Regions from separate parts of the Pseudomonas sp. EA_105y_Pfl2_R69 genome, predicted to be linked through region 1. Evidence: predicted binding sites of a transcription regulator. Region 1 holds the regulator's gene; each other region holds the start of a gene.
The links. Region 1 encodes FliA, which starts transcription of late flagellar genes. Its sites were predicted from a motif close to CTAAAGTTTNNNNNNNNNNNGCCGNTAA; they were not measured.
Positions count from the first base shown of each region.

Region 2: a site for FliA is predicted at 6,074-6,101, ahead of AACY13_RS13075 (flagellin). Genes of this name have one in related genera too.
Region 3: a site for FliA is predicted at 3,057-3,084, ahead of motA (flagellar motor stator protein MotA). Genes of this name have one in related genera too.

Region 1 is NZ_CAXAOO010000006.1:238,557-246,072, forward strand. Features, by position in the region: gene AACY13_RS17755 (chemotaxis protein CheA) at 1-1,126, opposite strand, end outside; gene AACY13_RS17760 (protein phosphatase CheZ) at 1,137-1,925, opposite strand; gene AACY13_RS17765 (chemotaxis response regulator CheY) at 1,945-2,319, opposite strand; gene fliA (RNA polymerase sigma factor FliA) at 2,411-3,160, opposite strand; gene fleN (flagellar synthesis regulator FleN) at 3,157-3,987, opposite strand; gene flhF (flagellar biosynthesis protein FlhF) at 4,057-5,358, opposite strand; gene flhA (flagellar biosynthesis protein FlhA) at 5,374-7,497, opposite strand.
Region 2 is NZ_CAXAOO010000004.1:208,891-216,406, reverse strand. Features, by position in the region: gene AACY13_RS13095 (flagellar basal body P-ring protein FlgI) at 1-1,021, shown strand, start outside; gene flgJ (flagellar assembly peptidoglycan hydrolase FlgJ) at 1,037-2,209, shown strand; gene flgK (flagellar hook-associated protein FlgK) at 2,216-4,237, shown strand; gene flgL (flagellar hook-associated protein FlgL) at 4,350-5,588, shown strand; gene AACY13_RS13075 (flagellin) at 6,205-7,380, shown strand; gene AACY13_RS13070 (flagellar protein FlaG) at 7,462-7,516, shown strand, end outside.
Region 3 is NZ_CAXAOO010000001.1:506,486-514,001, forward strand. Features, by position in the region: gene asd (archaetidylserine decarboxylase) at 1-547, opposite strand, end outside; gene AACY13_RS02195 (rhodanese-like domain-containing protein) at 581-1,396, opposite strand; gene AACY13_RS02200 (HDOD domain-containing protein) at 1,506-3,020, opposite strand; gene motA (flagellar motor stator protein MotA) at 3,141-3,992, shown strand; gene motB (flagellar motor protein MotB) at 4,001-4,999, shown strand; gene rsgA (small ribosomal subunit biogenesis GTPase RsgA) at 5,060-6,091, opposite strand; gene AACY13_RS02220 (class I SAM-dependent methyltransferase) at 6,221-7,000, shown strand; gene orn (oligoribonuclease) at 7,029-7,516, shown strand, end outside.

The sequences.
Region 1 (7,516 bases):
CCTCATCGGCGCTGTTGGAGCCCAGGCGCACCAGGCGGTTACGCACCAGCACCAGCTCGCCGACCATGTTCATGATCTCGTCCAGGCGCGCGGTGTCGACCCTGACCGTGGTTTCCGCCTCGCTGGGCGGGGCAGCCTTCTCGTTGGCCGGGGCAGCCATAGCCTTGGCCGGCTCGGGCTTGGCCGCAGGTTTCGCCGCGGGCTTGACCACCGATTTGGCGGGCTCAAGCGGCTCCGCCGGGGCGGCCGCAGGCGCAGTGCTGACGGTCTCGGGCTCGACAAACTTGCCTTTGCCATGCAGCTGATCGAGCAGCGCCTCGAACTCGTCATCGGTGATTTCATCACTGCCGGATGCCGCCGCGGGGGCTGCCTTGGCCGTTGGCTCGGGGGTTGCCGGCGGGGCAAACTGGCCCTTGCCATGCAACTGGTCGAGCAAAGACTCGAATTCGTCATCTGTGATTTCGTCGCTGCCGGATGCCGCCGCGGCAACTGCGGCGGGAGCCGCCACGCTGGCGGTCTCGGCGGCCGCGAACTGGCCCTTGCCATGCAACTGATCGAGCAGGGACTCGAATTCGTCATCGGTAATTTCATCGCTGCCGGCAGCCACGGCCGCCTGACTGGGGGCCTCATCCAGAGCACCGAGCAGCTGTTCGAACTCGCTGTCGGTGATATCGGCCCCGCCGCCCACAGGCGCTGGCGCTGCAGCGGGCGCTGCGGCGACCGGCGCAGCGGCTCCCGCCGGCTCGGCCAGACGTGCCAAGGCAGCCAGCAGCTCGGGCGTGGCCGGGGTCAGGTCGGTGCGCTCGCGCACCTCGGTAAACATGCTGTTGACCGCATCCAGTGCTTCCAGCACCACATCCATCAGCGCCGAGTCGACGCGTCGTTCGCCCTTGCGCAGGATGTCGAAGACGTTTTCTGCGATATGGCAGCATTCCACCAGCTCATTGAGCTGGAGAAAACCAGCACCACCTTTGACGGTATGGAACCCGCGAAAAATAGCGTTGAGCAGATTCATGTCGTCCGGCCGACTCTCCAGCTCTACAAGCTGTTCGGACAGTAGTTCAAGAATCTCGCCGGCCTCCACCAGGAAGTCCTGGAGGATTTCTTCATCGGCGCCGAAGCTCATAGACGTGCTCCTAAAATCCCAGGCTGGAAAGCAGATCGTCGACATCATCCTGATTGGATGCGACGTCATCACGCTTATCGGCATGAATCTGCGGACCTTCACCGCTGGAAGGCTCTTTTTGTTGTTCTTGTTCGGCGCGGAGCAATTCGTGGTTGTGCTCGATGCCGGCAATCTGATCGACCTGACTGGCCATCAGCACCAGCTTGAGCAGGTTGCTCTCGACCTCGGTAACCAGTTGCGTCACCCGCTTGATCACCTGGCCGGTGAGGTCCTGATAGTCCTGGGCGAGCAGAATGTCGTTGAGATGACCGGACAGCTTGCTGGCGTCACGCTCACTGCGGGCAAGAAACAACTCGACGCGCTTGGCCAGCTCACGAAAGCCATCGGCACTCATCTCGCGGCGCATAAAACGCCCCCAGTCGGCACTCAGGCTCTGCGCTTCGGCGCTGAGGTCATTGACCAGCGGGGCACTCTGCTCGACCAGGTCCATGGTGCGATTGGCCGCTTTCTCGGTCATCGTCACCACATAGTTGAGGCGTTCGGTGGCATCGGTGATCTGGGAGACTTCGGTGGCATGGGGGACGCGCGGATCGAGCTGGAAATTGACGATCGCGTTGTGCAGTTCCCGGGTCAGTTTGCCGACTTCGTGATACAGGCCACGATCGCGTGCCTTGTTGAGTTCATGGATCAGCTGTACCGCTTCGCCGAAATTGCCTTGTTCCAGGCTGTCAACCAGCTGGCGAGCGCTTTGCTTCAGAGTCGACTCGAGGTCGCTCTGAGGGGAATCTTCGTATTCCATAGTACCCTCGCGGCAAACATCAGCCGTTGACCCGCTCGAAGATCTTTTCGATCTTCTCTTTGAGCACCTGAGCGGTGAACGGCTTGACCACATAACCGTTCACCCCCGCCTGCGCCGCCTCGATGATCTGATCGCGCTTGGCTTCTGCCGTGACCATCAGCACCGGCAGGGTTTTCAGGCGCTCGTCGGCACGCACCGCACGCAACAGGTCGATCCCGGTCATGCCTGGCATATTCCAGTCAGTCACCAGGAAATCGAAACTGCCACTCTGCAGCATGGGCAAGGCGGTGGTGCCGTCATCGGCTTCCGCGGTATTGGTGAACCCCAAATCGCGCAGGAGGTTCTTGATGATCCGGCGCATCGTTGAAAAGTCATCAACGATGAGGATTTTCATATTTTTGTCCAAGTCGACCTCCGTACAGTCCAAACGTATCCAGCACCTGGCTACGCCTTTAATCGTGAAACCGGCCTGCTGATTTAACTGCCTAGTTCGCGCGCCATTCGCCAAGCCGCGCCCGCAACCGTGCCGCGCACTGGCTGTGGAGCTGACTGACGCGAGACTCGCTAACCCCCAGTACCTCGCCGATCTCCTTGAGATTCAGTTCTTCGTCGTAATACAACGCCAGCACCAGCCGCTCTCGCTCCGGCAGGCCGGCAATGGCATCGGCCAGCGCCGCCTGAAAGCGTTCGTCTTCCAGATCGCGTGAGGGTTCGAGGTGGTGGCCGGCAAGATCCTCGCGCAGCCCGCCGCCGTGCTCGCCATCCTGCAACAGGTCGTCGAAGCTGAACAGGCGGCTGCCCAACGTGTCGCCAAGAATGCCGTAGTAATCCTCGAGACTCAATTGGAGTTCGGCCGCAACCTCTTGATCTTTAGCGTCTCGACCGGTTCTGGCCTCAATTACCCGAATGGCATCGCTAACCATGCGGCTGTTTCGATGCACCGAACGGGGGGCCCAGTCACCTTTGCGCACCTCGTCGAGCATGGAGCCGCGAATGCGGATACCGGCGAATGTCTCGAAACTGGCACCCTTGCTGGAGTCGTATTTTTTTGACGCTTCGAGCAGGCCGATCATGCCGGCCTGAATCAGATCGTCCACCTGGATATTGGCCGGCAAGCGCGCCAACAGGTGGTAAGCAATGCGTTTGACCAGAGGCGCATAGCGCTCGATCAACTGGTGCTGGGAGTCCTGCGCCTGTGCTTTGCTGTACATACGGAGTCCAGAGGCTGCTGTCATATGGCCGGGTCCGCGACCGGTTGCTGCACCAGACGCTCGACGAAAAACTCCAGATGACCGCGCGGGTTGGCCGGCAGCGGCCAGGCATCGACCTTCTGGGCTATCGCCTTGAACGCCAGCGCACATTTAGAGCGTGGGAAGGCTTCATAGACCGCACGCTGTTTCTGCACGGCCTTGCGCACCGACTCGTCGTAGGGCACGGCCCCTACATATTGCAGGGCGACATCGAGAAAACGATCGGTGACCTTGGTCAGCTTAGCAAACAGATTGCGACCCTCCTGCGGGCTATGGGCCATATTGGCCAGCACGCGAAAGCGGTTCATGCCGTGGTCGCGGTTGAGCAGCTTGATCAGGGCATAGGCATCGGTGATCGAGGTCGGCTCGTCGCACACCACCACCAACACTTCCTGGGCCGCGCGCACGAAGCTGACCACGCCATCGCCGATCCCGGCCGCGGTGTCGATGATCAATACGTCGAGGTTGTCGCTGATATCGCTGAAGGCCTGAATCAGTCCGGCGTGCTGCATCGGCGACAGCTGCACCATGCTCTGGATGCCGGAGGCCGCCGGCACGATGCGGATGCCCCCCGGCCCCTGTAGCAGAACCTCACGCAACTCGCACTCGCCGCTGATGACATCTTCCAGGGTGCGTTTGGCGGTCAGGCCCAGCAGTACGTCGACGTTGGCCAAGCCCAGGTCGGCGTCCATCAGCATCACCCGGCGGCCGAGGTCGGCCAGGGCCAGAGCCAGATTCACCGACACATTGGTCTTACCGACGCCACCCTTGCCGCCGGTTACAGCAATCACCTGTACGGGATGCATACCCATGTTATCTACACACCTGTTGTCTAACTTCGACCGCAGCCATGCGGCTGGCGGTGTTCTGTTGATTAATGCTCAACTCGCGCGGCGCGTTGGCTGCTGATAGAGGCCGGCAAACATCTCGGCCATCGTATCCTCGCTGGGGTCCTGGGTCGCCTGTAGCCCCACCGCCCGACTCACCAGCTGATGGCTGCGCGGCACATGCAGATCGTCCGGGATCCGCGGCCCATCGGTCAGATAGGCTACCGGTAGACGCTGGCTAATAGCCAGCCCTAAAACCTCGCCCAGGCTGGTGGCTTCGTCCGCTTTAGTCAGGATGCAGCCGGACAAACCGCACGGTTTGTAACTATGGTAGGCCGCTTTCAGCACTTGGCTCTGACTGGTTGCCGCCATCACCAGATAATTCTTCGCATTGACCCCGCGACTGGCCAGGGTTTCCAGCTGCATGCGCAGAGCCGGATCGTTGCCCGGCAGGCCGGCGGTATCGATCAGCACCACGCGCTTGCGCGCCAGCGGGGCCAGGGCCTGGGTCAGCGACTGTCCCGGATCGACCAGGGTCACCGGCACATCGAGGATGCGCCCCAGGGTCTTGAGTTGCTCCTGGGCACCGATGCGGTAGCTGTCCAGGCTGACCAGGGCGATATGCTGCGCGCCGTACTTGAGCACGTAGCGCGCCGCCAGCTTGGCCAGGGTAGTGGTCTTGCCCATGCCGGCGGGACCGACCAGGGCGATCACCCCGCCCTCGTCCATCGGTTCCTGCTTCGGTGTCTTGATCGCGTGGGCCAGATGGGCCAGGAGCATGCGCCAGGCCTGGCGCGGCTCGGCGACATTGGCCACGCGCTCGAGCAGGGCCTTGGCCAGCTCGGCGGACAGGCCCATGCGCTGCAGGCGCCGCCACAGGTTGGCCTGCTGCGGCCGACGGTTCTGCAACTGGCCCCAGGCGATGGAGCCGAGCTGCACCTCGATCAGCTCGCGCAGACCATGCAACTCGAAACGCATGGCATCCAGGGCGCGCTGATCGCTCACCGCAGCCGGTGCACCCTGAGGTTGTTGCAGAGCCGCCGCCAGACTGGCAGCGGGCATGCTCAGCGGCGCGCCAAGCAGCTGGCGGTCCTTGCCGGCATCGCCCTGGGCACGGCTGACCAGCTCGGCCTGGGCCGAGGCGATCTTCGCCTGGGTCTGACGCAGCTCGGCCTCCAGCGCCGGGTTGGGCTGGCGGGCCGGCGCGGCAGGAATCTGATAATCCAGTGCGGCAGTCAGCTCGACACCGCCGGCAACCCGGCGATTGCCGATGATCGAGGCATCGGCACCCAGCTCATCGCGCACCAGTTTCATGGCGGTACGCATATCGGCGGCGAAAAAGCGTTTGACCTGCATGGCCTGTAACCTCGGTTAGTTCTGCCCCACCGTCGCGACGATGGTGACTTGCTTGTTGTCCGGAATTTCCTGGTATGCCAGTACATGGATACTCGGAACCGCCAGCCGCGCGAAGCGCGAGAGCATCGCCCGGACCGGACCGGCCACCAGCAGTATCACCGGCTTGCCGAGCATCTCCTGGCGCTGCGCCGCTTCCACCAGGGAACGCTGCAGCTTCTCGGCCATCCCAGGCTCCAGAAGAATGCCCTCCTCGGAGCCTTGTCCGGCCTTGTTCATACTGTTGAGCAATATCTGTTCCAACCTGGGCTCCAGGGTGATCACAGGCAGCTCCAGCTCTAGTCCCACAATGCTTTGCACGATTGCCCGAGCCAGGGCGACGCGTACCGCCGCCACCATCGCGGCGGGATCTTGACTCTTGACCGCGACATTGGCGATGGCCTCGGCGATGGTGCGGATATCCCTGACCGGAACCTGCTCCTGCAGCAAAGCCTGCAACACCTTGAGCAGGGTCGACAGCGAAATGAGACCCGGCACCAGCTCCTCGGCCAGCTTGGGCGAACTCTTGGCCAGCAGCTGCAGCAGCTGCTGCACTTCCTCATGCCCCAGCAGCTCGTGGGCATGCTTGTGCAGCACCTGGTTGAGGTGGGTGGCGACCACGGTACTGGCATCGACCACGGTGTACCCCAGGGATTGGGCCTGATCGCGCTGGCTCGGGTCGATCCACACCGCCTCCAGGCCAAACGCCGGGTCTTTGGCGGCAATGCCGTTCAACGTGCCGAAGACCTGCCCCGGGTTGATCGCCAGCTCGCGATCCGGATAGACCTCGGCCTCGGCCACGCTGACCCCCATCAATGTCAAACGGTAGGCATTGGGCTGCAGATCGAGGTTGTCGCGAATATGCACCGAGGGCATAAGAAAGCCCATTTCCTGGGACAGCTTCTTGCGCACCCCCTTGATCCGCGCCAGCAGCTGGCCACCCTGGTTGCGATCGACCAGCGGGATCAGGCGGTAGCCCACCTCCAGGCCGACCATATCCACCGGCGTCACGTCATCCCAGCCCAGCTCCTTGACCTCCTGGGCCCGCTGCGCCGGCAGCAGCTCCTGCTGGCGCTGCACTTCCTTGATCTCGTTCTCCTGGACCACCCGCTGCTTGTTGGCGATCCAGTAGGCCGCGCCAGCCGCCACCAGGCCCAGACCGATAAAGGAGAAGTGCGGCATGCCTGGCACCAGACCGATGGCGATCATGATCGCGGCCGCCACCGCCAGGGCGCGGGGCGAGGCAAACATCTGGCGATTGACCTGAGCGCCCATATCCTCGGAACTGGAAACCCGGGTCACCATGATGGCCGCCGCGGTGGACAACAGCAGCGAAGGAATCTGTGCCACCAGGCCGTCACCGATGGTCAGCAGGGTGTAGACCTTGCCCGCATCGACAAAATTCAGGCTGTGCTGGAACACGCCGATGGCGATGCCGCCGATCAGGTTGATAAACAGAATCAGCAGGCCGGCCACCGCATCGCCGCGCACGAATTTGCTGGCACCGTCCATGGAGCCGTAGAAGTCGGCTTCCTGGGACACATCGGAACGGCGCTGCTTGGCTTCGGCCTGGTCGATCAGGCCGGCGTTGAGGTCGGCGTCGATGGCCATCTGCTTGCCCGGCATGGCATCCAGGGTAAAGCGTGCGCTGACCTCGGAAATGCGCCCGGCACCTTTGGTCACCACCACGAAGTTGATGATCATCAGAATGGCGAACACCACGATACCGACCACATAGTTGCCGCCGATCACCACCTCGCCGAAGGCCTGGATCACCTGTCCTGCGGCATCGCCGCCGCCATGCCCGTGCAGCAGCACCACCCGGGTCGAGGCGACGTTCAGCGCCAGGCGCAACAGGGTGGCGGCCAGCAGAATGGTGGGGAATACCGCGAAATCCAGGGGCCGCAGCGCATAGATGCTGACCAGCAGCACCACGATCGACAGGGCGATGCTGAAGGTGAAGAGCACATCGAGGAGAAAGGGCGGAATCGGCAGCATGACCATGCCGAGCATGACCAGCAGCAACAGCGGAATACCCAGATTGCCCTGCTTCAACCCCGACAGGTTGCTGCGCACATCACTGATCATTTGCGAACGATCTATTGCCACTGCCCTACCCCAG
Region 2 (7,516 bases), on a different contig from region 1:
CAGCATCCAGGGCGTGCGCACCAACCAGTTGATCGGCTACGGCCTGGTGGTCGGCCTCAACGGCAGCGGCGACCAGACCACCCAGACGCCGTTTACCGTGCAGACCTTCAACAACATGATGGCGCAGTTCGGTATCAAGGTGCCCCAGGGCGGCAACGTGCAGCTGAAGAACGTCGCCGCGGTGTCCATCCATGCCGACCTGCCAGCGTTCGCCCGGCCGGGGCAGACCATCGATATCACCGTGTCCTCCATCGGCAACGCCAAGAGCCTGCGCGGTGGCAGCCTGCTGATGACGCCGCTGAAGGGGATCGACGGCAACGTCTACGCCATCGCCCAGGGCAACCTGGTGGTGGGCGGTTTCGACGCCGAAGGCGGCGACGGCTCGCGGATTACCGTAAACGTGCCGTCGGCCGGGCGTATTCCTGGCGGTGCCACGGTCGAGCGGCCGGTACCGAGCGGTTTCGACCAGGGCAACACCCTGACCCTCAACCTCAACCGTCCGGATTTCACCACGGCGAAAAACATCGTCGACCATATCAATGAACTGCTCGGCCCCGGCGTGGCCCAGGCCCTGGATGGCGGCTCGGTGCGCGTCAGCGCGCCACTCGATCCCAACCAGCGCGTCGACTACCTGTCGATCCTGGAAAACCTCGACGTGCAGGTGGGCCAGGCCGTGGCCAGGGTCATCATCAATTCGCGTACCGGCACCATCGTCATCGGCCAGAACGTGCGCGTGCAGCCGGCGGCGGTGACCCACGGCAGCCTGACCGTAACCATTACCGAAGACCCGATCGTCAGCCAGCCCGAACCCTTCTCCGATGGGGTGACCGCGGTAGTGCCACGCTCGCGGGTGAATGTCGACGAAGAAGCCAAACCGATGTTCAAATTCGGTCCCGGCACCACGCTGGATGAAATCGTCCGCGCGGTGAATCAGGTGGGGGCTTCCCCCTCCGATCTTATGGCCATCCTGGAGGCGCTGAAGCAAGCCGGCGCTCTGCAGGCCGACCTGATCGTCATTTAAGGAGGGGGACACGCGATGGACTCTCGTCTTTCAGCCGGTTTGCTCGGCGGCACCACCACCCTCGACAGTGGTGCCTATAACGATCTCAATCGCCTCAACCAGTTCAAGGTCGGTGGCGACAGCGAAAAGAACATCAAGAAGGTGGCTCAGGAGTTCGAGTCGCTGTTTCTCAACGAGATGCTCAAGGCCATGCGCTCGGCCAACGAAGCGTTCGGTGAAGGCAACTTCATGAACAGCAACGAGAGCAAAACCTACCAGGACATGCACGACCAGCAGTTGTCGGTGACCATGTCCAATCATCAGAACGGTATCGGTCTGGCCGACGTGCTGGTGCGGCAAATGTCGCAGATCAAGGCTGCTGGCAGCCGGCCCAATCCCTTCGCCCAGGTCGACGAGCCGGTGCCCAGCGCGCCGAGCAAACCCCTGGCCAGGGTGGACAGCGGCCGTGACGATGCGCCGCTGATCAACCAGCGTCGCCTGGCCTTGCCGGGCAAGCTGACCGACCGCCTGCTGGCCGGTATCGTCCCGGCCGCCGGCGCGCCGGAGGGCCAGGCCCTGGCGCAGAACGACTGGATCCCCGCCAAGGCCTTCGCCGCCCCCGCTGGCAGCGCCCTGAGCCTGAACGGCAGCGACGCCATTACCGGCCGTCGTCTGGCCCAGCCGCCCCTGGCTCCCGGCAAGGCGGCGTTTACTTCCAAGGACGAATTTATTACCGCCATGCTGCCGATGGCCGAGCAGGCGGCGCAGAAGATTGGCGTCGACCCCCGCTACCTGGTGGCCCAGGCCGCGCTGGAAACCGGCTGGGGCAAGTCGATCATTCGCACCCGCGACGGCGAGAGCAGTCATAACCTGTTCGGTATCAAGAGCCACAACAGCTGGGAGGGCGACTCGGCCCGGGTGCTGACCACCGAATACCGTGGCGGCAAGGCGGTCAAGGAAGCGGCATCCTTCCGCGCCTATGACTCCTACGCCCACAGTTTCGAAGACTACGTGAGCTTCCTCCAGGGCAATGGCCGTTACGAGAAGGCCCTGGCCAGCACCGACAAGCCCGAACAGTTCGCCCGCGAACTGCAGAAGGCCGGTTACGCCACCGACCCGCAATACGCGCGCAAGATCGCCCAGATCGCCCGGCAGATGCAGACCTATCAAACAGTTGCGGCCGTCAGTACGCCGTCCACCAACGGATGATGAACCATGGCTGACCTACTCAGTATTGGCCTGTCCGGGCTATCGGCGAACAAGACCTCGCTGGCGGTAACCGGCCACAACATAACCAACGTCAACACCCCGGGGTTCTCGCGCCAGGACACCGTGCAGGCCACGCGCACGCCGCAGTTCAGCGGGGCCGGTTTTATCGGCTCGGGCACCACCCTGGTGGATATCCGCCGAACCTACAGCGAGTTTCTCAGTACCCAGGTGCGCAGCAGTACGGCGCTCAGCTCCGATGTCGAGGCCTACAAGAGCCAGATCGAGCAGCTGGATTCGCTATTGGCCGGCTCGACCACGGGCATCACGCCTTCGCTGCAGAAATTCTTCTCGGCCCTGCAAACCGCTGCCGAAGACCCCGCCAATATTCCCGCGCGGCAGCTGGTGCTGTCGGAGGCCGAGGGTCTGGCCAAGCGTTTCAATACGGTGTACGACCGCATCAGCGAACAGAACGAATTTATCAACAAGCAGATGTCGGCGGTCACCGATCAGATCAACCGCCTGGCGACCTCGATTGCCAGCTACAACGATGCCATCGCCAAGGCCGCAGCCAATGGCCAGCAACCCAACGATCTGCTCGATGCGCGCGAAGAGGCGGTTAGGCAGCTGTCCACCTATGTCGGCGTCACCGTGGTGGCGCAGGACGACAACTCGCTGAACCTGTTTGTCGGTTCCGGCCAGCCGCTGGTGGTGGGCAGCAGCGCCAGCCGCTTGGAAGTGGTGCCGGGGCAGGGCGATCCGACCCGTTTCGAGGTGAACTTCGTCAGCGGCGGTTCGCGTCAGGGCATTACCTCCCTGCTTACCGGCGGCGAGCTGGGTGGCTTGATCCGCTACCGCAGCGAGACCCTGGACCCGACCCTCAACTCCCTGGGGCGGCTGGCACTGGCGGTCAGCGACCAGGTCAATACCCAGCTCGGTCAGGGCCTGGATCTGAAGGGCCAGGTCGGTTCGGCATTGTTCGGTGATTTCAACGACGCCGCCCTCGCCACGCTGCGGGTACGGGCCTTTTCGACCAATACCGGCAGCGTTCAGCCGGCCCTGAACATCACCGATACCAGCGTGCTGACCACCAGCGACTACCGCCTGGAATACGATGGCACCCAGTACCAGGCCCGCCGCCTGAGTGACGGCGCGACCCTGACGGTGAGCCCGAACCCGCCTGGCAGCTATCCCGCCAGCCTGACCTTCACCGATGCCGCGGGTCGCGACCAGGGCTTTGCGCTGGCCCTCGATGCCGCGCCGGCCGCGGCCGACAAGTTTCTTCTGCAGCCCACCCGGCGCGGTGCCACGAGCATTTCGACCGTGCTGGACCAGCCCGACCAACTGGCGTTCGCCGCCCCCGTGCGGGCCGAGGCGGGCCTGCAAAATAGTGGTAACGGCAGCATCTCCCAGCCCGACCTGATCGCGGCCGGGAGTAATCCCATCGACGCGGCCGCGATTGCCGCCGCGCTACCCGTGGGGCTGATCTATAACGGTGCCGGGGCCTTCGAGAACCCTCCGGGTACGCCGGTTACCGGTCTGACCCGGGTACCCGCCGGTGCCTTCCAGCCCGGTCAGACGAATAACTACGAGCTTGATTTGGGCGGCGGCAATGTGGTCAGTTTCAGCATCAGCGGCCGGCCGGAAAGTGGCGACAGCTTCAGCGTGGGCTTCAACCAGAACGGCGTATCGGACAACCGTAACGCCCTGAAGCTGGTCGACCTGCAAAGCAAGCAGACCGTCGGTGTGGATCTCAGCGTGAGCAGTATCGCAACGGGCGTCAGCTTTACCGATGGCTATGGCGATCTGGTCGAGCGGGTCGGCACCCTGACGGCGCAGGCCCGGCAGGACAGCGAGGCGACCGGGGCGATTCTCAAGCAGGCGACCGACAATCGCGATTCACTGTCGGCGGTCAACCTCGACGAAGAGGCGGCCAACCTGATCAAATTCGAGCAGTACTACAATGCTTCGGCGCAGGTCATTCAAGTTGCGCGCTCTTTGTTCGATACCCTGATCAATACATTCAGATAAAACCGCGCCGCTCGCCGGCGCGCGCAGAACAATCCCCTCTCCCTCCGGGAGAGGGTTAGGGTGAGGGCTGCTCGCGGCGGCCAGACCTCGGATTGCAACAAGAGGCTCAAGCATGCGCATCTCCACCATCCAGGCGTTCAACAACGGTGTTACGGGCATTCAGCGCAACTACGCCAATGTCACCCGTACCCAGGAACAGATCAGCACTGGCAATCGTATGCTCACCCCGGCCGACGATCCGGTCGCCGCCGTGCGCCTGTTGCAGCTGGAGCAGCAGCAGAATGTGCTGACCCAATACAAGGACAACCTGACGGCCGCCAATAACAGCCTGACCCAGGAAGAGGTCACCCTCAATTCGGTCAACACCGTTCTTCAGCGCGTGCGTGAACTGACTGTGCAGGCTGGCAACGGAGGCCTGAGTGCCGATGATCGCAAGTCTATCGCCGCCGAGTTGGGCGAGCGTGAAAACGAGCTGTTCGGCCTGATGAATACTCGCAACGCCCGCGGCGAATACCTGTTCGCCGGTTTTCAGGGCAAGACCCAGCCCTTTGTCCGTGACGGCGATGGTAGCTACAGCTATCAGGGCGACGAGGGCCAGCGCAAGCTGCAGGTGGCCAGTTCGCTGGACCTGGCCATTAGCGACAGCGGCAAGAAAATCTTCCAGAACATCACCAATGCCGGCCGACTCGACGCCGCGTTCGATCCCTTGCTGACGCCGGGCTCCACCCTCTCCGTATCCGCACCGCTGGTGCAGGACGAGGTGGCCTTCTCCGGTAATCCGGCGTTCCCCGACACGGGTATCGAAATTCGCTTCGACCCGCTCGATCCGAAGCGCTACGACGTCTACGGCATTCCTGCCGCCGCCGTGCTCGCCAGTGGGCGGATGGATGAAGACGATGCCCAAAGCGATCAGTTGGTGTTTCGCGGCGTGAGCGTGCAGTTCGACGGCGTGCCGGTAGGCGGCGAAAGCATCCAGGTCACCTCCGATCCGACTCGGCAGAAGCAGGGCATCCTCGAAACCATCGCTCAGCTGCGCGCTAGCCTGGAAGGCCCAGCAACTGGCTTGCAGGTGCGCGATGCGGTGGCGGTGGCCCTGACCAACCTCGACCATGGCATGACCACCGTCGACGGCGTGCGCGGCGAAATCGGTGCACGCCTGAATATTATCGACTCGACCCAGACCGACAACGAAGACGTCACCCTGGTCAACAAATCCGTGCAGGCTGAATTGCGCGAGCTGGACTACGCCGAAGCGTTGTCGCGCCTGTCGTTCCAGTCCATCGTTCTGGAAGCCTCGCAGCAGAGCTACGTAAAAATCGCCAGCCTCAGTCTGTTTAATCAGTTGCGCTGATGATTTGGCGTTCGTGCTCTTATCTAGAAGGGCCAACCAGCGCGCAGCTTTGATGGTGGGTTCTGTACCCGTTACCTGTCGATGCAACCCTGCGCAGCGCGGGAGAGGCTTTAGCCGCGAAAGATGCTCCGCGTTCTAAGGTTTTCGCGAATAAGCCCTCTCCCACAACAGCCAGGTCTCTCAGGTAACAGCTAATGGGGCATGGCCTTTCGGCTGTGCTGCTGGAGCCGCCGCAAGCCGTAGGGTGTCACTCGCCGCAGGCAGTGCACCGATGGTTGGCAGGAGGATGCAAAAAGGCGGCGGGTTGCGGGTTGTTGCTTCACTCAAACGCGCCGAGCGAAACGAGAGGGAGGGTGGTCAGCGCGCGGCTAATCCACCCAAAAGTCCGTCGAAAACCCGGCAGAATGCCCAGCGACATCCCCTTTCCGAGCTAACTCTTTGTTGCTTATCAAGAAAAAACTTTCGCCAAATAAGGCAAAAAGCCCCTAAAGCATCTCGGGTAAGCGCCGATAAAGATTACGAATGCGAAGTAACTGGGGTGCCTGAGCTAGGCAACCGCCCTACAGCTCGCACCACCCAGCTACCTTTAAGTACCAGCCCTTTGGAGGCAAACATCATGGCCCTTACTGTCAATACCAACATTCCGTCCCTGAACACCCAGCGCAACCTGAACGCTTCCTCCAATGCGCTGCAAACCTCGCTGCAGCGTCTGTCCACTGGCTCGCGCATCAACAGCGCCAAGGACGATGCTGCCGGCCTGCAGATTGCCAACCGTCTGACCAGCCAGATTAATGGTCTGGGTGTAGCTGTGCGTAACGCCAACGACGGTATCTCCTTGGCGCAGACCGCTGAAGGTGCCCTGCAGCAGTCCACCAATATCCTGCAGCGTATGCGTGACCTGTCCCTGCAGTCGTCCAACGGCTCAAATAGCATCTCCGAGCGTACGGCCTTGAACTCTGAAGTCAGCCAGTTGAAAAAAGAACTGGACCGTATCAGCAACACCACCACCTTCGGTGGTCAGAAATTGCTCGATGGTAATTTCGGCACCAAGAACTTTCAGGTGGGTTCGGCTGCGAACGAAAGCATCAGCGTCAACATCGCTGAAATGAGTGCCGATTCGCTTGAAGGCACCTTCTTTCAAACCGCCTTCGGTTCTGCTACTGCTCCGACAGCAGACGGCACAGTGAGCTTGACGCTTGATTTCGGAAGCAAGGCTGACGTGGTTGTGACGGCCGAACTGCTTACCACCGATACGGCTGCACAGGTCACCGACAAACTGGCCGCGGCTATCAACGACGCCAACGTGGAAGTGGGTGTGCATAAGGATGCCGCCGGCGTGTATCAGGTGATTAACAAGGCAAATCCCAACCTTGCGGTCCCCACCAGTGACCTTGTTACTATCACCTTAGCCGACACTGACACTACTGGTGCGACATTTGGCGTAGTCACTCCGACTCCATTAGTACCTGTTGCTACCAACTCCGTTAAAGACATCGACATCACCAGCGCGGCAGGTGCGCAGGCAGCCGTTCTGGTCATCGATGATGCCCTCAAGCAGATCGATAACCAGCGTGCCGACCTGGGTGCGGTGCAGAATCGCTTTGAGAACACGATTAGCAACTTGCAAAACATCGGTGAAAACGTCTCGGCCGCCCGTGGTCGTATCCAGGACACCGACTTCGCCGCCGAAACCGCGAATCTGAGCAAGAATCAGGTTCTGCAACAGGCTGGTACCGCGATCCTGGCTCAGGCCAACCAGTTGCCGCAGGCGGTGCTTAGCCTCCTGCAGTAAGCTGAAACAGTCAGTCAGCGTTAGACTACGGGGGGAAGTGCTTAGCGCTTCCCCCCGTCTTGCCATTGAGAGGGTGTGACGATGGACATAGGTATCAGCAATCCGTTGTCGTTGGTAACGGCGGGGGCGCGGTCGC
Region 3 (7,516 bases), on a different contig from region 1:
CGTTGCGGGCGAAGAGTTCGGGGACGTTTTCTGCGGTGTTCTGGTTGACCGAGAACAGGCGGCCCGGCACATAGACCATCTCGCGCAGGGTGCCGGCCAGTGGCATATGCACGCGGTGGTAGTCCTTGGGCGACAGGTAGATGGTGGCAAACTCGCCGCCCATAAAGGGGGCGGCACGCGGGCTGTCGCCACCGAGCAGTTCGACCAGGCTGAAGCTGTGGCCCTTGGCCTGGAAGATCCGCCCGTGCTCGATCTTACCCAGCTGGCTGACCGCGCCGTCGGCCGGGCACAGCACCGCGCCGGGGGTCGGGTCCAGAGGGCGCGCGTCCTCCTTGAGGGCACGGGTGAAAAATGCGTTGAAGTGTTCGAAGGCCTGCAGGTCTTCGACCTGCGCCTCGGCCATGTTGACCTGGTAGTGCTTGGCGAACCAGCCGATCAGTCGATTCTTGAACCAGCCGGCCCGGCATTCGGCCGCACAGCCGATCAGGCGCGACAGCAGGTGATGGGGCAGCAGGTACTGGCTGAGGATAAACAGGCGGTCTTTCATCGGTGTTCCTTTAAGTGGAAAGCGGGTAGCGCTTTATTGCTCGATCGGCGTGTCCGGATGGTTGCCCCACTCGCCCCAGGAGCCGGCATAGGCCTTGACCCGCGGGTAGCCCAGCGCCTTGGCGATCAGGTAGGTGAGGCCTGAGCGGTGATGGGTCTGGCAGTGGGTGATCAGTTCCTTGTCGGGGCTGATGCCCAGCGCACTGAGAATCTCGGACATGTCCTGGCGGATACGCAGGGCGCGGGCCTGGTCCATGGAGGCGGTCCATTCGAGGTTGACTGCGCCGGGGATATGTCCGCCTCTCTGCGCCAGTACCTTCTCGCCCCGGTATTCGGCGGCCGAACGGGCATCCCAGATGGCCAGGTCGGGAGCGCCGAGGCGGCTTTGCAGGTACTCGCGGCTGGCCGTGGGTTCCTCGCTCAGGGTCAGGCTGAGCGCCTGCTGCACGGCGGCGGGTTGTTCCGTACTGAGGGGCAGGTCTTCCGCCAGCCAGGCATGCAGGCCGCCGTCCAGGTAGTGGTAACGCGGGTGGCCGATCACGTCCAGCAGCCAGATAAAGCGCCCGGCCCAGCCGCCACCCTCATCGTCATACACCACGTAGACGGCATCGGGGTTATGCTCCAGTTCGCCGAACAGTTGCTCAAGCTGCGCCTGTTCGGGCAGCAGGCCGGGTGCCGGCGGTTGGCCCAGCTGGGTGCGCTTGGGGTCGACAAAGCGTGCGCCAGGGATATGCCCGGCGGCGTAGCGTGCGCTGCTGGTCAGGTCGACCAGAATCAGCTCGGGTGCATCCAGGCGACTGGCCAGTTGGGCCGGTTCGATCAGCAAGGGCAACTCAGCGAAGGCGGTCATGCCGGGCCTCTTTTGACGGGAAAAGGACGGATTGTAGCGGAAGCCGAGGGTCTGTTGCCGTTTCGCCGCGCGCGCTGTTGTTGCGAAACGTCAATGGACTCTAGCGTGTCTAGCGTGTGCGGCTGGCAAAGCTGGCCAGGGCGCGCTCGATGCATTGCACGGTTTTGCCGAAGCCCTGTACCAGAGCGTCGCCGAGGGGGCGACCATTCTGGTCGGCGAACACCAGCATGACCACGCGGTTGTTGCTGGCGATCGAGCGGATCAGCAGGTGTTCGCTGGGGAACAGGCTTTTCAGCGAGCCGGGCAGCAGTGCCGAGAACTGCGCGACGTTGGCGGGGCTCAGGCGCAGCTGCGCCGGGGCGCTGAGCAGTCGGCGCAAGACCTGGCTCTGTTGCGGGTCGAGGCTCAGTTGACTGGCCGCCGGGTCCAGGCCGCTGTGTTGTTGCGCCACCAGGCGGCTGTGGTTGCGGTCGCTGAGGAGTACCAGCACACGTTGCATGCCGCAGGCCTGCAGAGCCTGGTTGGCGCAGGCGGTGAGCTGCAGCACGTTGCTGAATGGGCTGGGCTGGGCCAGTAACTGGGCACAGTGCTGACGCCAGGCGCTGGGCGGCGGCGTCTTGGGTGGCTCGACGGCGGCCTGCAGGTGGCGCGCCTGCCAAGGCCAGAGTAGGGCTTCGGCCGGGTGCCAAAGGCCTGCGTGCGAGTGCTGGCGTGCGCTGTTCACGGCCTGCTGGTGCAGGGCCTGCTGCACCTCGGCCAGGGGCAGCTGGAGAAACAGGCCGGCGAGGCGTTGCCAGCGTAGGCTGTGCTGGCTGTTCCAGGCGTAATGGGCGGACAGGGCCAGGCCGTTGGCCAGCAGGATGCTGTTGGCAGGGTGGGTCAGCCAGCGCTGCAGGTTGCTGTCCGCGTCCAGGCATTGCTGCTGTTGCAAGGGGTGTTGGTTATTGCGGGCAATATGCAGGGCCTTGACCAGCAGGCGGCGGTCGTTGAGCAGCAGGCGGTAGCCCTGGGTGATCCACTCGGGCAAGCGCCAGCGCTCGCTCAGGGCCAGACAGAGTTGCAGCAGGGGGACGCCGAGGACGTCCTGTTCGACCCGCGTCGCCGGTTCGCCCTTGACCAGTACGCGCTGTTCCCAGACTTCGAACAGCTCGGGGTGAGCGGTCAGCAGTGCCCAGATGGGGGCCAGGAACAGCAGGCTGCCCCAGTGCACCTCATGCCACAGGCGCGCCAGGCGGCCGGCAAACAGGCCGTTGGCCTGCTGGCTGGCGTGCAGGCTGATCAGCTGGATCTGCCGCAGGGCTTTGGGCAGCTGCTGTTCGGCCAGGGCGGGTTGCTGCTCCAGGAGGGTTTCCGTGCGTTTCAGGCCCAGGCGGCTGATCGCTCCTTCCAGGCTTTCCGTCGGCTCTTTGCTGGTCGCGCCCTGGCGGTTGGCCTCGCGCAGCACGCTGAGCGCCAGCGCCGGGCAGTGCTGCATCAGCTCGGCAATCTCGCGTATCGAACTGTTGTTGTTGGCCAGGCCGCGGCGCAAGCGTTGCTGGCTTTCGCTGGACACGGGCAACGACTGCCCATCCAGCAGCTTCAGCCAGTTCGGGAGGGTGCGCGGGGGCGGTAGGGGTATGGGCATTCGGGTTGAGCCAAGCTGGCTTTTGACCTTAACTGGCTATAGTCTCGCGCAAATCTTCCGATAAATAGAAGGGTTGTTTTTTTCGGCCCCGTCTCCCCTTGGCTTTGGCATGTTTTCTCTATGGTAAAAATCATCGGCATCATCGTTGTGCTCGCCAGTGTGCTGGGCGGCTTTATGCTCTCCGGCGGCCAGTTTATGGCCCTGGTGCACCCCTTCGAGGTCTTGATCATCGGTGGCGCGGCCTTGGGGGCCTTTCTCCAGGCCAACCCGGGTAGTGCCTTTGTCCATGTGTCGAAGAAGTCGCTGAGTATGTTCAGCTCGCGCTTCAGCCATGGCTACTACCTGGATGTGCTGAAACTGATCTACGAGATTCTCAACAAGAGCCGCCGCGAAGGCATGATGGCCATCGAGGCGGATGTCGAAGACCCCGCGGCCAGTCCGATTTTCAGCAAATACCCGGGCATCCTCAAGGATGAGCGGATGACCGCCTTTATCTGCGATTACCTGCGCATCATGTCGTCCGGCAATATGGCCCCCCACGAGCTGGAAGGGCTGTTCGATATGGAGATCGCCAGCCTCAAGGAAGACCTCGAGCACCCGGCACATGCCGTGGCCAAGGTGGCCGACGGTATGCCGGCCATGGGTATCGTCGCGGCGGTACTGGGTATCGTGATCACCATGTCGATTCTCGCGGAGGCGGACAACGCCCAAATCGGCCAGAAGGTCGGTACCGCGCTGGTCGGTACCTTTCTCGGAATTCTGGCTTCCTACGGTTTCTTCGGCCCCCTCGCGGGTGCCCTGGAGCACGATGCCAAGGAAGAGCTGAACGTCTACGAGGCGATCAAGGCCGGTCTGGTGGCTTCGGCCTCCGGCATGCCGCCTTCGCTGGCGGTGGAGTTCGCGCGCAAGGTGCTGTATCCGGCGCACCGTCCGAGCTTTATCGAGCTTGAACAGGCCATGCGCGGGAGCTAAAGCCAGGCATGGAAAACAATCAGCCGATTATCGTCAAGCGGGTCAAGAAGGTTGCCGGTGGCCATCATGGCGGTGCCTGGAAGATCGCTTTTGCCGACTTCGCCACGGCGATGATGGCGTTCTTCCTGGTGATGTGGCTGATGTCGGTGGCCACGCCGGAGCAGAAGAAGCTGATCTCGGGGTATTTCAAGGACCCTATCGGCTTTTCCGAAAGCGCCAGCCCCTATGTGATCGACCTCGGCGGCTCGCCGACGCCGGCCCCCGACCGCACCCTCAATCAGCAAGAGCAGGACCCCGCTGACGCGGTGGATGCGGCTGACGCGGAAGTCGACCTGGAGCAGGCCGAGTCGATAGCTGAAGAAGTCGAGCGCGAGCGCCTCGAGCTGTTGCTGCAGGAGTTGCAGAACAAGGTCGACGAGAACCCGCAGTTGCAGCGCTTCAAGGACCAGATACTGTTCGAGATCACCCAGGACGGCCTGCGCATCCAGATCATGGATGCCGAGAACCGGCCCATGTTCGCGTCGGGCAGTGCGCGTTTGCAGCCCTATTTCGAGGACATCCTGCTGGCCCTGACCGACACCATCGCGGCGGTGCCGAACAAGATCAGCATCAGTGGTCATACCGACGCCAAACCCTTTGTGGGGCGCGGCGATTTCGGCAACTGGGAGTTGTCCGCCGACCGCGCCAATGCGGCGCGGCGCGTGCTGATCGCCGGCGGCTACGACGAAACGCAGGTGGCGCGGGTGGTCGGCTATGCCTCGTCGGCGTTGTTCGATCGCGACGATCCCTTGAACCCGGTCAATCGGCGCATCGATATCGTGGTGCTGACGAAGAAGGCCCAGCGTGCCATCGAGGGCGCGCAGGGCGATGCGGCTGGGGATGCAGCGGACGCGCCAGGCGCACCCGATGCGGCGCAGCCGCCCGCGGCGGACGAGCCGATCCAGTCGGAGCAGTTGCGCGAGCGCTTGAATATCTTCGAGGAGGGTGTGCTGCGCTTCGATCAGTAGGGCGGATAACCCGCTCGAGGCATGGCCAAGGCCGCGATCGCTCGCGGCCTTGTGCTGTCCTCAGTACTCGGTTTCCGGCAGGCTGGCCAGGATATGCCGGTAGCTGGCCATGCGCTGGGGGTGCACGCGGCCTTCCTCCAGGGCCTTGAGCAGGGCGCAGCCGGGCTCGCGATCATGCTTGCAGTCGCGAAAGCGGCACTGACCGATCAGCTCATTGAATTCGATAAAACCGGCTTCGACATCTTCGCGGCTGACATGCACCAGGCCGAATTCGCGAATCCCGGGGGAGTCGATCAGTTCGCCGCCGCGCGGAAAGTGGAACAGCCGCGCGGTGGTGGTGGTGTGGGTACCCTTGCCGGTCAGCTCGGAGAGCGGTCCCACCCGGGTATCGACTTCCGGCAGCAGGCTGTTGACCAGCGAAGACTTGCCGACCCCGGACTGGCCGACGAATACGCTGACGTGCCCATCCAGTTGTTGTTGCAACTGCTCCATACCGTCGCCCTGATGAGCGGAAACCTCCAGTAAGGGGTAGCCGAGCTGGCGGTAGACAGCGAGCATGGCGTTGAGCGCCACGGCGTTCTGCTCGTCGATCAGGTCGGCCTTGTTCAGCAGCAGCAGCGGGCGAATGCCAGCGTGTTCGGCCGCCACCAGGTAGCGGTCGATCAGGTTGGCGTGGGGCTCGGGCAGCGGGGCGAAAACGATCACGATCAGGTCGACGTTGGCCGCCACCGGCTTGAGCTGGCCACGGGTATCCGGGCGGCACAGTTCGGTGCTGCGCGGCAGCTGCGCGACGATAACGCCGATGCCCTGGTTGCCCGCGCGCCATACTACCTGGTCGCCGGTGACCAGGGTCGGCAGGTTGGCACGCAGGTGGCAGCGGAACACCTGGCCGGCCAGTTCGCCATCCAGCGCCTCGACTTCGATCTGGACGCCGAAGTGGGCGATGACCAGGCCGGTCTGCTCGGGGCCCAGGTCGCCGCCTTCGAGAATCTGCACGGCCTGGGACTCGCGCTTGGCGGCGCGGGCGGCGCGCTCGCCCTGGATCTTTTCGATACGCCAGTTTTGCCGGCGGTTGAGTTGGCGTTTGGCCATGGGGCTTCCGAGAGAGTGTTTCGAGGCTGAAGTGCGCTTAAGGCGCTCGCGAGTTTAGCACGGGCGACCCGTTCGGCTCGTCGTGGAGCTAAACTGCGGCCGATCATGGCGCTGTGACGGGAGAGGTGGATGGTGCGGCACTTGGCTGGGCGGTATCCGCTAGTGCTGGCGCTGGTGGCGCAACTGGGTGCGTGCCTGAGCGTCGCGGTGCTGCTATATCTGGGCGCGCAGCTGTCGGCCTGGCGACCCGGTGCCTTGCCGGCCGCACTGCTGCAGGGGCTATTGGCCGCCGGCCTGGCGCGCGCCCTGGGGTTGTCGCGCTGGTGGGGCTGGCTGAACCTGGGCTTTGTCCCGGGACTGGTACTCGCCAGTGGCGCGGCCCTGCCGTCCTGGGTGTTTCTGGCCGGTTTTGCCCTGTTGTTGCTGCTCAACTGGAATAGCATCGGCGAGCGGGTACCGCTGTACCTGACCGGTGCGCAGACCCGTCGGCAGCTGGCGGCCATACTGGCGCAGCAATCGGCGGATTTTCGCTTTATCGATCTCGGCTGCGGCCCTGCCGGCAATCTGCTCGGTCTGGCGCGGCAGTTTCCCCAGGCGCAGTTCGTCGGCGTGGAAACCGCGCCGCTGTCCTTCGCCATCGCCTGGTTGCGGGCCCTGCCGCGCAGCAACTGCCTGATTCGCTACGAGAATCTCTGGCGCACCGACCTGGCGCAGTTCGATGTGGTCTATTGCTTTCTCTCGCCCGCACCCATGCCCCGGCTATGGGCCAAGGCCTTGGCCCAGATGCCGGCGGGCAGCCACTTGGTCAGCAATACCTTCGAGGTGCCGGGGGTGCCGGCCGACCGGCAGGTCGAGCTGCATGACTGGCGCAATTCACGATTACTCTTGTGGCAGATGCCAGGCTGCTAAACTGGCCGCCTTAGCCGAGGAGCCGTAGATGCAAAATCCGCAGAATTTGATCTGGATCGATCTGGAAATGACCGGCCTGGAGCCCGAGAAGGACGTGATCATCGAGATGGCCACCATCGTCACCGATAGCGACCTGAACATCCTCGCCGAGGGACCGGTGATTGCTGTGCACCAGAGCGATGAGCTGCTCGCCGGCATGGACGAGTGGTGCACCCGCACCCATGGCGAGAGCGGCCTGACCCGGCGCGTACGGGAGAGCAAGGTCGGTCCGGCCGAAGCCGAGGCGCAGACCATCGCCTTTCTCGAGCAGTGGGTGCCCAAGGGTCAGTCGCCGATCTGTGGCAACAGCATCGGTCAGGACCGGCGCTTCCTCTATCGCTATATGCCAACGCTGGAAGCCTACTTCCACTACCGCTACCTGGATGTCTCGACCTTGAAGATCCTCGCCGATCGCTGGGCACCGCAGATCAAGGAAGGTTTCCAGAAGAAGGGGACGCACCTGGCCCTGGACGATAT